Regions from separate parts of the Vibrio jasicida 090810c genome, predicted to be linked through region 2. Evidence: predicted binding sites of a transcription regulator. Region 2 holds the regulator's gene; each other region holds the start of a gene.

What was found. The regulator PurR, encoded in region 2, represses purine synthesis genes. The targets are predictions, from matches to a motif close to TNANGNAAACGTTTNCNTNA.
Region 1: a site for PurR is predicted at 1,286-1,305, ahead of pckA (phosphoenolpyruvate carboxykinase (ATP)). Genes of this name have one in related genera too.
Region 3: a site for PurR is predicted at 2,124-2,143, ahead of C1S73_RS09780 (uracil-xanthine permease family protein). Genes of this name have one in related genera too.

The regions. Positions count from the first base shown of each region.
Region 1 is NZ_CP025792.1:2,095,741-2,099,027, forward strand. It holds gene hslR (ribosome-associated heat shock protein Hsp15) at 1-234, shown strand, start outside; gene hslO (Hsp33 family molecular chaperone HslO) at 266-1,141, shown strand; gene pckA (phosphoenolpyruvate carboxykinase (ATP)) at 1,479-3,107, shown strand; gene C1S73_RS09915 (AsmA family protein) at 3,282-3,287, shown strand, end outside.
Region 2 is NZ_CP025792.1:1,123,685-1,126,971, reverse strand. It holds gene C1S73_RS05305 (TVP38/TMEM64 family protein) at 1-2, opposite strand, end outside; gene C1S73_RS05300 (TfoX/Sxy family DNA transformation protein) at 123-713, opposite strand; cyclic di-GMP riboswitch class I at 830-919, opposite strand; gene purR (HTH-type transcriptional repressor PurR) at 1,199-2,203, opposite strand; gene torD (molecular chaperone TorD) at 2,646-3,287, opposite strand, start outside.
Region 3 is NZ_CP025792.1:2,068,781-2,072,067, reverse strand. It holds gene envZ (two-component system sensor histidine kinase EnvZ) at 1-317, shown strand, start outside; gene C1S73_RS09780 (uracil-xanthine permease family protein) at 560-1,951, opposite strand; gene C1S73_RS09775 (S9 family peptidase) at 2,190-3,287, opposite strand, start outside.

The sequences.
Region 1 (3,287 bases), 970 kb from region 2:
GCTGAGATTCGTCTTCGTCAAGGTAATGAAGAAAAAACGGTGATCATCGAAAAAATCTCTGATCGTCGCATGGGCGCACCCATCGCTCAAACGCTCTACCGCGAAACTGAAGACAGTGTTAATCAACGCGAAGAGTTCGCGAAACAACGTAAACTCAACGCCCACAACCCTAGTCCGGAACGCCGCCCAGATAAAAAGCAGCGCCGCGACATCATTAAGTTCAAACATCAATAAACGCCGGAATTACCGACGAGGAAAGCACTCCATGGCAAATAATGTTTTACACCGCTACCTATTTGAAGACCTTTCAGTTCGTGGCGAGTTGGTACAATTGGATGAAGCATACCAACGTATTATCTCCAGCAAGGAATATCCGGCAGCGCTGCAAAAACTGTTGGGTGAGCTACTCGTTTCAACCACACTTTTAACGGCAACTTTGAAATTCGAAGGCTCAATCACGATCCAGCTGCAAGGTGACGGCCCTGTCTCTCTAGCAGTCATCAATGGCGATCATGATCAAAAGATCCGCGGCGTTGCACGTTGGGAAGGCGATATCGCTGACAACGCGACACTGCACGAGATGATGGGTAAAGGTTACCTAGTGATCACCATCGAACCGAAAAAAGGCGAGCGTTACCAAGGTGTCGTTGGCCTAGAAGGTGACACATTAGCTGAAGTTATCGAAGGCTACTTCGCAAACTCTGAACAGCTAAAAACGCGTCTATGGATCCGCACTGGTGAACACGAAGGTAAAGCACACGCTGCTGGTATGATGATTCAAATCATGCCAGACGGCACTGGTGCACCAGAAGATTTCGATCACCTAGAGCAACTGACAGACACAGTGAAGAACGAAGAGCTGTTCACGCTACCTGCGAACGAACTGCTATACCGTCTATATAACCAAGACACCGTTCGTCTTTACGAACCTCAACCAGTCGAATTCCATTGTGGTTGTTCTCGTGAGCGCAGTGGTGCAGCAATCATTACCGTGGACCGTGCTGAAATTAATGACATTTTGGCCGAAGAAGGATCAGTTTCTTTACATTGTGATTACTGTGGCACGTCATACTCGTTTGATGAATCAGAGATTACCGAACTCTATGCGCAAGCGGCTCCTGAAAAGAAAACCCTGCATTAATTTTCATAGCTTAGCAAGCCTGTAATTTACCTTTCAAAAGGCCAGCATCACGCTGGCCTTTTTGTGATCTAACCCTCGTAATACCTAGCCTCACACGTAATAAAGCAACCGCTTAATTTTAAGTAATTAATAATTCTTTTGGCCTAGCGCAAAGGTTTGCGCGCACGATAAACTATTCGTACCGATATGTGACGGGTTACCTAAAACCTTACTGAAATCATGGATAATTTTTGAGCTACATCCCTGTTTTCTCCCCGCCCCGTTGCTAGCATGGTGAGCAGATAAAAATTAAAACATTATTACAAAATCCCTACAAAAATCCTTATAAGGAGCACCTATGACCGTTATGGAACATACAAAGGCTGCAACACTTGATCTAACCAAACACGGACTGCACAACGTTAAAGAGGTTGTTCGCAACCCAAGCTACGAAATGCTATTCGAGGAAGAGACCCGTGCTGACCTGACAGGTTATGAACGTGGTGTCGTTACGGAACTCGGCGCGGTTGCCGTAGACACTGGTATCTTCACTGGTCGCTCACCAAAAGATAAGTACATCGTAAAAGATGCAACCACAGAAGAGCACATGTGGTGGACTTCTGATGCAGTGAAAAACGACAACAAAGCCATCAACAAAGAAGTGTGGGACGATCTAAAAGAGCTCGTGACCAACCAGCTTTCTGGTAAACGCCTATTTGTGATTGACGGTTATTGTGGTGCAAACCCAGACACTCGTTTGAGTATTCGAGTGATTACAGAAGTCGCATGGCAAGCGCACTTCGTAAAAAACATGTTTATCCGTCCAACAGAAGAAGAGTTGGCAACGTTTGAACCTGATTTCGTCGTAATGAACGGTGCGAAGTGCACGAACGACAAGTGGGAAGAACAAGGCCTGAACTCTGAAAACTTCACGGTGTTCAATCTAACAGAGCGCATGCAACTGATCGGTGGTACTTGGTACGGCGGTGAAATGAAGAAAGGCATGTTCGCCATGATGAACTACTTCCTTCCGCTGAAAGACATCGCATCAATGCACTGTAGTGCAAACATGGGCGAAGAAGGCGATGTAGCAATTTTCTTTGGTCTATCTGGCACAGGTAAAACAACGCTATCTACAGACCCTAAACGTGCACTGATTGGTGATGATGAGCACGGTTGGGATGACGACGGCGTATTCAACTTCGAAGGTGGCTGTTACGCGAAAACCATCAAACTATCGAAAGAAGCTGAGCCTGATATCTACAACGCAATCCGCCGCGATGCACTATTAGAGAACGTTACAGTTCGTAGTGATGGTTCTATCGACTTTGATGATGGGTCTAAGACAGAAAACACTCGTGTTTCTTACCCACTGCATCACATCGACAACATTGTTAAGCCAGTATCAAAAGGCGGTCACGCGAATAAGGTGATCTTCCTATCAGCAGACGCATTCGGCGTACTACCTCCGGTTTCTAAACTGACTCCTGAGCAAACTAAGTACCACTTCTTGTCTGGCTTTACCGCTAAACTAGCCGGTACAGAACGTGGCATCACTGAACCAACACCAACCTTCTCGGCATGTTTCGGGGCAGCGTTCTTAACCCTACACCCAACTAAGTACGCAGAAGTACTGGTTAAACGCATGGAAGCAGCTGGCGCAGAAGCTTACCTAGTCAACACTGGTTGGAACGGCAGCGGCAAGCGTATTTCTATCCAAGATACACGCGGCATTATCGATGCAATCCTTGACGGCTCAATTGAAGATGCGAAAACCAAGCATATTCCTATCTTCAACCTAGAGGTGCCAACTTCACTTCCAGGTGTCGATCCAAGCATCCTTGACCCACGTGAGACTTACGTTGATCCACTTCAATGGGAAAGCAAAGCGAAAGATTTGGCAGAACGCTTCATCAACAACTTTGATAAGTACACTGACAATGCTGAAGGCCAATCTTTGGTGGCAGCAGGACCTCAGTTGGATTAAACCATCAACGAAGTCTGCGTGACTTAGCTACAAAAATAATCGTCAAGCCCCTCTTTTGAGGGGCTTTTTATTGAATCCCACCCCAGATTGATACAAGCTTAAGCCTATCTAGGTTGCTCAAGAGACATCTCTTCATCGGGTTAACCATTATTTTGCGCACAGGTTTTGGCAAGGATGAAA
Region 2 (3,287 bases):
ATCGTAATTACTCCATTTGGCTTCTTAAATAATAAGACAGAATAAGAGAAGAAAAAATTTCAAAAAAAAAACCGCAGTATGAAAACTGCGGTTTTTACTCAATGTCATGCTGATAGTGCGCGTTAAGACAATGCGCTCATCAGTTCTTCTCGGCGAGACTGAGGGACGACGCTCCAATGGGTGCCGTTGATTGCACCTTCTAACGCCCACAACAACTCAAGGCTTACCGTAGAGGCATGCGTATCTTGGATTGCTTTGTATGCGCTTAAGGCACCTTCTTCTTCTAATTGCTCGACAGAGTCGATGCCTGCTTTCTTCAACATACGTTCAGTTGCTAGGCGTAGATTTGGAAGGTCTTTCAATCGATTAGGCTTGGTGCTCGCTTGCTGTTTTTTTTCTTGCTTAGCAGTCTCAAGAGATTGCTTTGCAACATCAATCAAGCGATCCGTTGAATCCCATAGATCATCAGAAATAGCATAGTATTTCGTGACCACTGGGAAACCACGTTTCTTGTAGACGTACGGTTTTAGTCCTTGAGTCTCGAAGTCAGATGAAGTTTGTTGGTCTGCTCGAATATGAAGTTGATTGTTTACAACTAGTGCGAACATCGTTTCATCGGCGAAAAGCCCGAAGCCACCAAACATTGAGCGCGACTTGATAGTACCAAGTGCCTCAAACAGCTTCATTGAGTCTTTGAGTATCGGTTTATCCATGATGTGTTATCTCGGTGTAATTAATATTACGCCACCAAAAATCAGGTCCGAGAGATTAGCAAATGCATGCAGACACAATGTCATTAAAGGGTAAACTCACTTAATGCATATTTGCCATCGGTAACCCCGCTACCTTCCATCTAATAAGATGGTTCAGGCCGGAGGCTTTGCGTCCCACCCTTTCGAATGGTTTGCCCTGTGCGTGACACTTTGAGAATACTTCGTATATTGAATTAACATCACGTTTCAAACATGAAAGTGTGATCTTGGTTCAGTTAATAGTGATTTTTTGATGTGTTTGGTTTCATATTTGGGAACGGTCCCTTGTCATACAAAAGGTTGATGTAGGAAATGGACTACGCCCAATTAAAACAGCAACTTATCTAAATGAGGGGAGGTATTTATATTCTGAAATGTTTTTGGAATGTTATTTTTAGGCAATAAAAAAGCGCCCTTACGAGCGCTTTATAAAACTTCGATGCCGCTTAGTTCAGTTTCTTAACTGTGTTGCGAACAACAATTTCTGGCTGCATTTCGAAAATGCGTTTTTCATGTTCTTTGTCTTTGATGCGTTCTAGCAAAATTTCAAACGCATTCTTACCAACACGACGTTTTGGCTGGTGGATAGTCGTTAGCGGTGGCGAGAAGTACTCTGCTAGCTCGATGTTGTCGTAACCAATGACAGAGATATCTTCTGGTACTTTGATGCCGTTTTGCTGCAAGCGACTCATCAAACCAAGCGCCATGGTATCGTTAAAACAGAAAACGGCAGTCGGGCGTTTGTCCATTGCTGTGATGTTGTCAGCAGCAAGTACGGCAGTATCACACTCAAAGTTACCTTCAAGTACCCAATCTTCATTTACTGCTAAGTTTGCTTCTGCCATTGCGCGGCGGTAACCTGCAATGCGTTCTTGGCACGCGGCTTTTTCGAAGTGACCGCTCAAACAAGCAATATCAGTGTGACCATTGTCGATCAGATATTTTGTTGCGATGTAGCCACCTTCTTCAGAGTTATCAATGATCTTGTCAGCTTGCGAACTCTCTGGACCCCAGTCCATCACCACTTTCGGGATATCTGAATGACGGTCAAGCATCTCTTTTAGCTCTTCCGTTAAGTCAGAACACATCACTAAAATGCCATCTACACGTTTCTCCGCTAGCATGCGAATGTAGTCACGTTGCTTTTCGTAGATACCGCCAGTATTACATAGGATCAGCGTGTAACCTTGACGGTAACAATAGCTCTCAACGCCGTCGATAACTTCTGAGAAGAAAAGGTTAGTCGATTGCGTTACCAACATACCGATAGTGCGAGTTGAGTTACACTTCAAGCTACGTGCAACTGCACTTGGCGCGTAATTTAGTTCATCAACCGCTTTCATTACTTTTTCTTGGGTTGCTTCAGCAACAAAACGCGTTTTGTTGATTACGTGCGAAACTGTTGTGGTAGAAACGCCGGCTAAGCGAGCAACGTCTTTTATAGTGGCCATAAATGATGTCCTGTATCGAGCTACTGAATACCGTAGTGAATACAACCTTACGCTTAGTATGTTGCGCGAATTGAACCATATCTGAAGTTTAAGGTTCAATTAATTAGGCAGCGGTTGTTCCGAAATCGGTATAAAAAGGTTTGTAGCAACATTTGTTGCTGAATCTCATGTTCCTTACTTATATAAGTGAGGAATTGGTCAGCAATCTTGTTAATAAAACACAAAAACCGCCATATTTCAGCGGTTTACATATAAGTCGTATTTAATCGTTTGCGCTCACATTTTAGACTGATGTGGGCACACTAGCAATATTTTCAGCAGGTGTTTTGCGCTATTGAGGTCACATTTTAACTGCTAAATGGAAAGGGCTTCTATGTGCTAGATTAAAAATTAACGAATAAAATAGGGAGCCCGCTTGCGAGCTCCCTGAAATTGGCGGCAATTATTCACCAAGAAGGTAGGTGCTGTCCAGTTTACAAAATGCAATTAATAGTTGCGCAACGCTTACATAGAAACCAAATTCGTCGAATTGCTTACATTTCGCAGCAAACTGTGGCAACCAAGACATAAGATGCTTTTGGATTAAGTCGTTCTGTTTCTCGAACGCTTCTTCCATGTGTTTGTCTTGTTCTAATTCGTTAGAACGAATGATCATGTTACCTAAGAAGTCTAGTTCAACCGCTAAGTGATCCGCTGGCTCTTTCAGGTTCTCATCAACCTGAACACCAAAATCGGCCATCAGTTTTTCCATCTCTTCTGCTGGCTTGTCATTTAAAAGACCAGATTCACCGATGTACATAGATGCGTAAGGCAGTGCACCGTGCTTTTCTGTTTTCAGGAAAAGCTCGCAAAAGTCTGCAGCCAATTCAAGTTGCGCGTCTTCACGATCCTGTAGGCGGTTAAGTGCATCAACAAGGGTATCCACAGCTGGTTTTAATGACTCATTTTCACCAAGGCCAGCCAAAAAGCTTCGAATGTCAACACTGTGGTAGCTTTCTAGTTCTTTCTCTGTTAGTTCTTTTGCGAACAGGCTAGAAAACCACCAATAGATTTCTGCGCGTTTCTCGTTAAAAGCTTTCACTTC
Region 3 (3,287 bases), 950 kb from region 2:
TTAAACGTGCGGTGAGTAACCTTGTGGTTAATGCTCTGCGTTATGGTAATGGCTGGGTGAAAATCAGTACGGGCGTCACCGCCGACAAACAGTTGGTGTGGGTTTGCGTTGAAGACAATGGTCCGGGCATCGAGCAATCGCAAATCGCACGCTTGTTTGAACCTTTTACTCGTGGTGACACGGCACGAGGCAGTGAAGGGACCGGATTGGGCCTAGCCATTGTTAAACGTATCGTCAGCCAACACTCTGGTTCGGTTGTGGTGCGTAACCGCAGTGAAGGCGGGTTAAGCGCGCAAATCAGTTTCCCAACCAAGTAAGCTTTCTTCGTTCAACTGATTCCAATAAAAAAGCCCAACCAAAGTTTGGTTGGGCTTTCCGATCATCCTAGTGCAAGATTATACCAATTCCACCAATTATCTGCTCATTCTTGCTGGTTAAAATCACTTACAACGGTGTTAAAGATTTTGTAGGTAGAGTAACTAGCTAGCTGCAATCTTTGCCTTGTTCTAAGTGATTTTACCGGCGCAATTTTTTGAACATCTTATTAACGGAACTGGTATTAGGATTCTTTTACCTCTTGAGCAACCAGCTCATCTTCCTCTTCCAGTTTCTCTGGAAGCAGTAGGTTCAATACGATAGCGGTGATGCCGCCTGCCGCCACGCCTGTTGAGAAAATACTCTTAATGAACTCCGGCATGAATTGCAGAATTTCTGGTTTTTGCGCAATGCCCAAACCCATTGAGAATGACAGTGCCATAATTAGGATTGCGCGGCGATCGAGATCGACACGAGAGATAATGCGCACGCCCGCTGCGGCAATGGTGCCGAACATCACGATGGTTGCGCCGCCCAGTACTGGCTCAGGAATCAGCTGAACAAAGCTTGCCACACCCGGGAACAGACCCAGAATCACCAACATGCCTGAGATGAAGTAACCTACGTAGCGGCTTGCTACACCTGTGAGCATGATGATGCCGTTGTTTTGGCTGAAGGTAGAGTTCGGGAAGCTGTTGAATACTGCTGCAATCGCTGAGTTCAGACCGTCAGCTAATACGCCACCTTTGATGCGCTTCATGTAAACCGGACCTTTCACTGGCTCACCGGAAACTTCAGACGTTGCGGTGATGTCACCGATTGCTTCTAGTGCCGTGATGAAGAAAATCAGAACTAGTGGAATAAACAGCGACCAGTCGAAGCTTAAGCCGTATTGCATTGGGATCGGCAGTGCGATGAGGTCCGTTTGGTCCAGTGTTGATGTGTCGACCATGCCCATGAAGTACGCCATGACATAGCCAACCAGCATTGCAATTACAATTGATGCAACGCGTAGGTATGGGTTCTTTGAACGGTTAAGAATTATGATTAGGCCAAGTACCGTACCGGCGAGTGCTAACTTGTCTAGGCTACCGAAAGAGCCGTCGCTCATTGCCGCGTAGCCACCGCCCATTGATACTAAGCCCACTTGGATAAGCGTCAGGCCGATAAGCGTCACGACAATGCCAGATACCAATGGCGTAATGATGCGGCGTGCGTGTTCTAGGACGCGAGATAGCAGGATTTCAGCAAAAGACGCCACCAAGATAGTACCGAAAATCGCTGCCATCATGGTGCTAAGATCAGCGCCGCCAGCTTTAAGAGAAAGACCCGCACCGATGATTGGACCTAAGAAATTAAAGCTGGTGCCTTGCACTGAAAGCAAACCAGAGCCGATAGGACCAAAGGTACGAATTTGAATAAAGGAAGACACGCCTGACGCAAACAGTGACATGCTGATGATGGTATTGGTTTGGTCTGCAGGCACACCCAAAGACTGACAAATGATCAGAGAAGGAGTAATAACGGCTACGAACATCGCCAATAAGTGCTGAATTGCAGCAAAAATGGTCTGAGGTAGTGGTGGACGATCGTTTAACTGATAGACCAGTTCCGAAGTTCGGTTTGAAGTTGTCATGTTTGTCTCGCTAGTCGCAATAATTCTTGCCCCAGAGCTCGCTGAATGGGAGTGCTGGGTGGAGTTGACGTTATGACCTGTGATTGCTGTTAATCAGTGTCAACTCAGGTTGGTTTGATGTGACAAGGTGCACACCATAAATTTTGAGCGCGATTATAGAGGGATTTATTCAAAAAGCAAACGTTTGCTTTGGGCTGAAAAGAAAAGGCGATAACGGAATGGTTATCGCCTTTAAGGTTTACCTTGGGAGGTTAGTTTTTAAGTGCTTATCAAAGAAGCCCAACACATGAGCGTAATATTTAGCTCGGTGTTCATCTTTGTAAAAGCCATGTCCTTCATCGTCTAACACAAAAGATTCATATGGGTAGTTGAGCTTGTCGAGTGCTTTAGCCATTGCCTCATAATGTTCAATAGGCGCACGTTGATCTTTTCCCCCGTGCACGAGAAGAATAGAAGCTTTTAACTTGTCTGCATTATGAGTTGGAGACATGGCTTTCCAGACTTTAGGGTCGGTTCCCAGTACTTCTTTCAAAAAGCTTAATCCCATGCGGCTATCGGGCACATCACCTTCGGTGAACATCAACTCAAGGTCATAAACACCGGCACTGCCCACGGCGCACTGAAACAACTCAGGTGCAAGGGTGGCGGATTGCAATGCACTGTATCCACCAAAGCTTCCGCCAGAAATACAGATACGTTCTTTATCTGCAATGCCTTCTGCGACAATGTGTTTGGTGGCGTCGATGATGTCATATTGAATGTTCGTTCCCCATTTACGATAGCCAGCCTCTTCAAACTGCTTACCGAAACCACCACTGCCACGGAAGTTTACTTGCATCACAGCATAACCGTTGTTAGCGAGAAACTGATTCTCCTCGGTAAAACGCCACCAATCTCGTGGACCATGAGGACCGCCATGCGGATTGACGATAAGAGGGAGATTTTTTGCTTCAGTATTTGGAGGCAACGTCAGATAACCTGAGATGGTTTTCCCGTCTCGACTGGTGAACTCAAAAGGCTTCACTTCGGCCATTTTCTCTGGATCTAACCACTCTCGTGCCGAGAATAGGTAACGGATTTCTTTTGGCTCGGTGGTAAATAAGTAGTAATCCCCAGGGTTTCTATCGTTAAAGGCCATGATGACGTAAGCGTCGCCAGCTTCTGTCTCACTGACTAGGCGAACTTGATGACCAGGTAGAGAAGTTAGGATCTGCTTTAGGTACTCGCTGCGTTTGTTTTTTGGATCAACAAAGGCATAAGTAGGGTAATCACTTTCAAACTCGACGGCGTAAAGTTGCTTTGAGTCTGGATCTAACCAATATTCCTTCGGATCGAC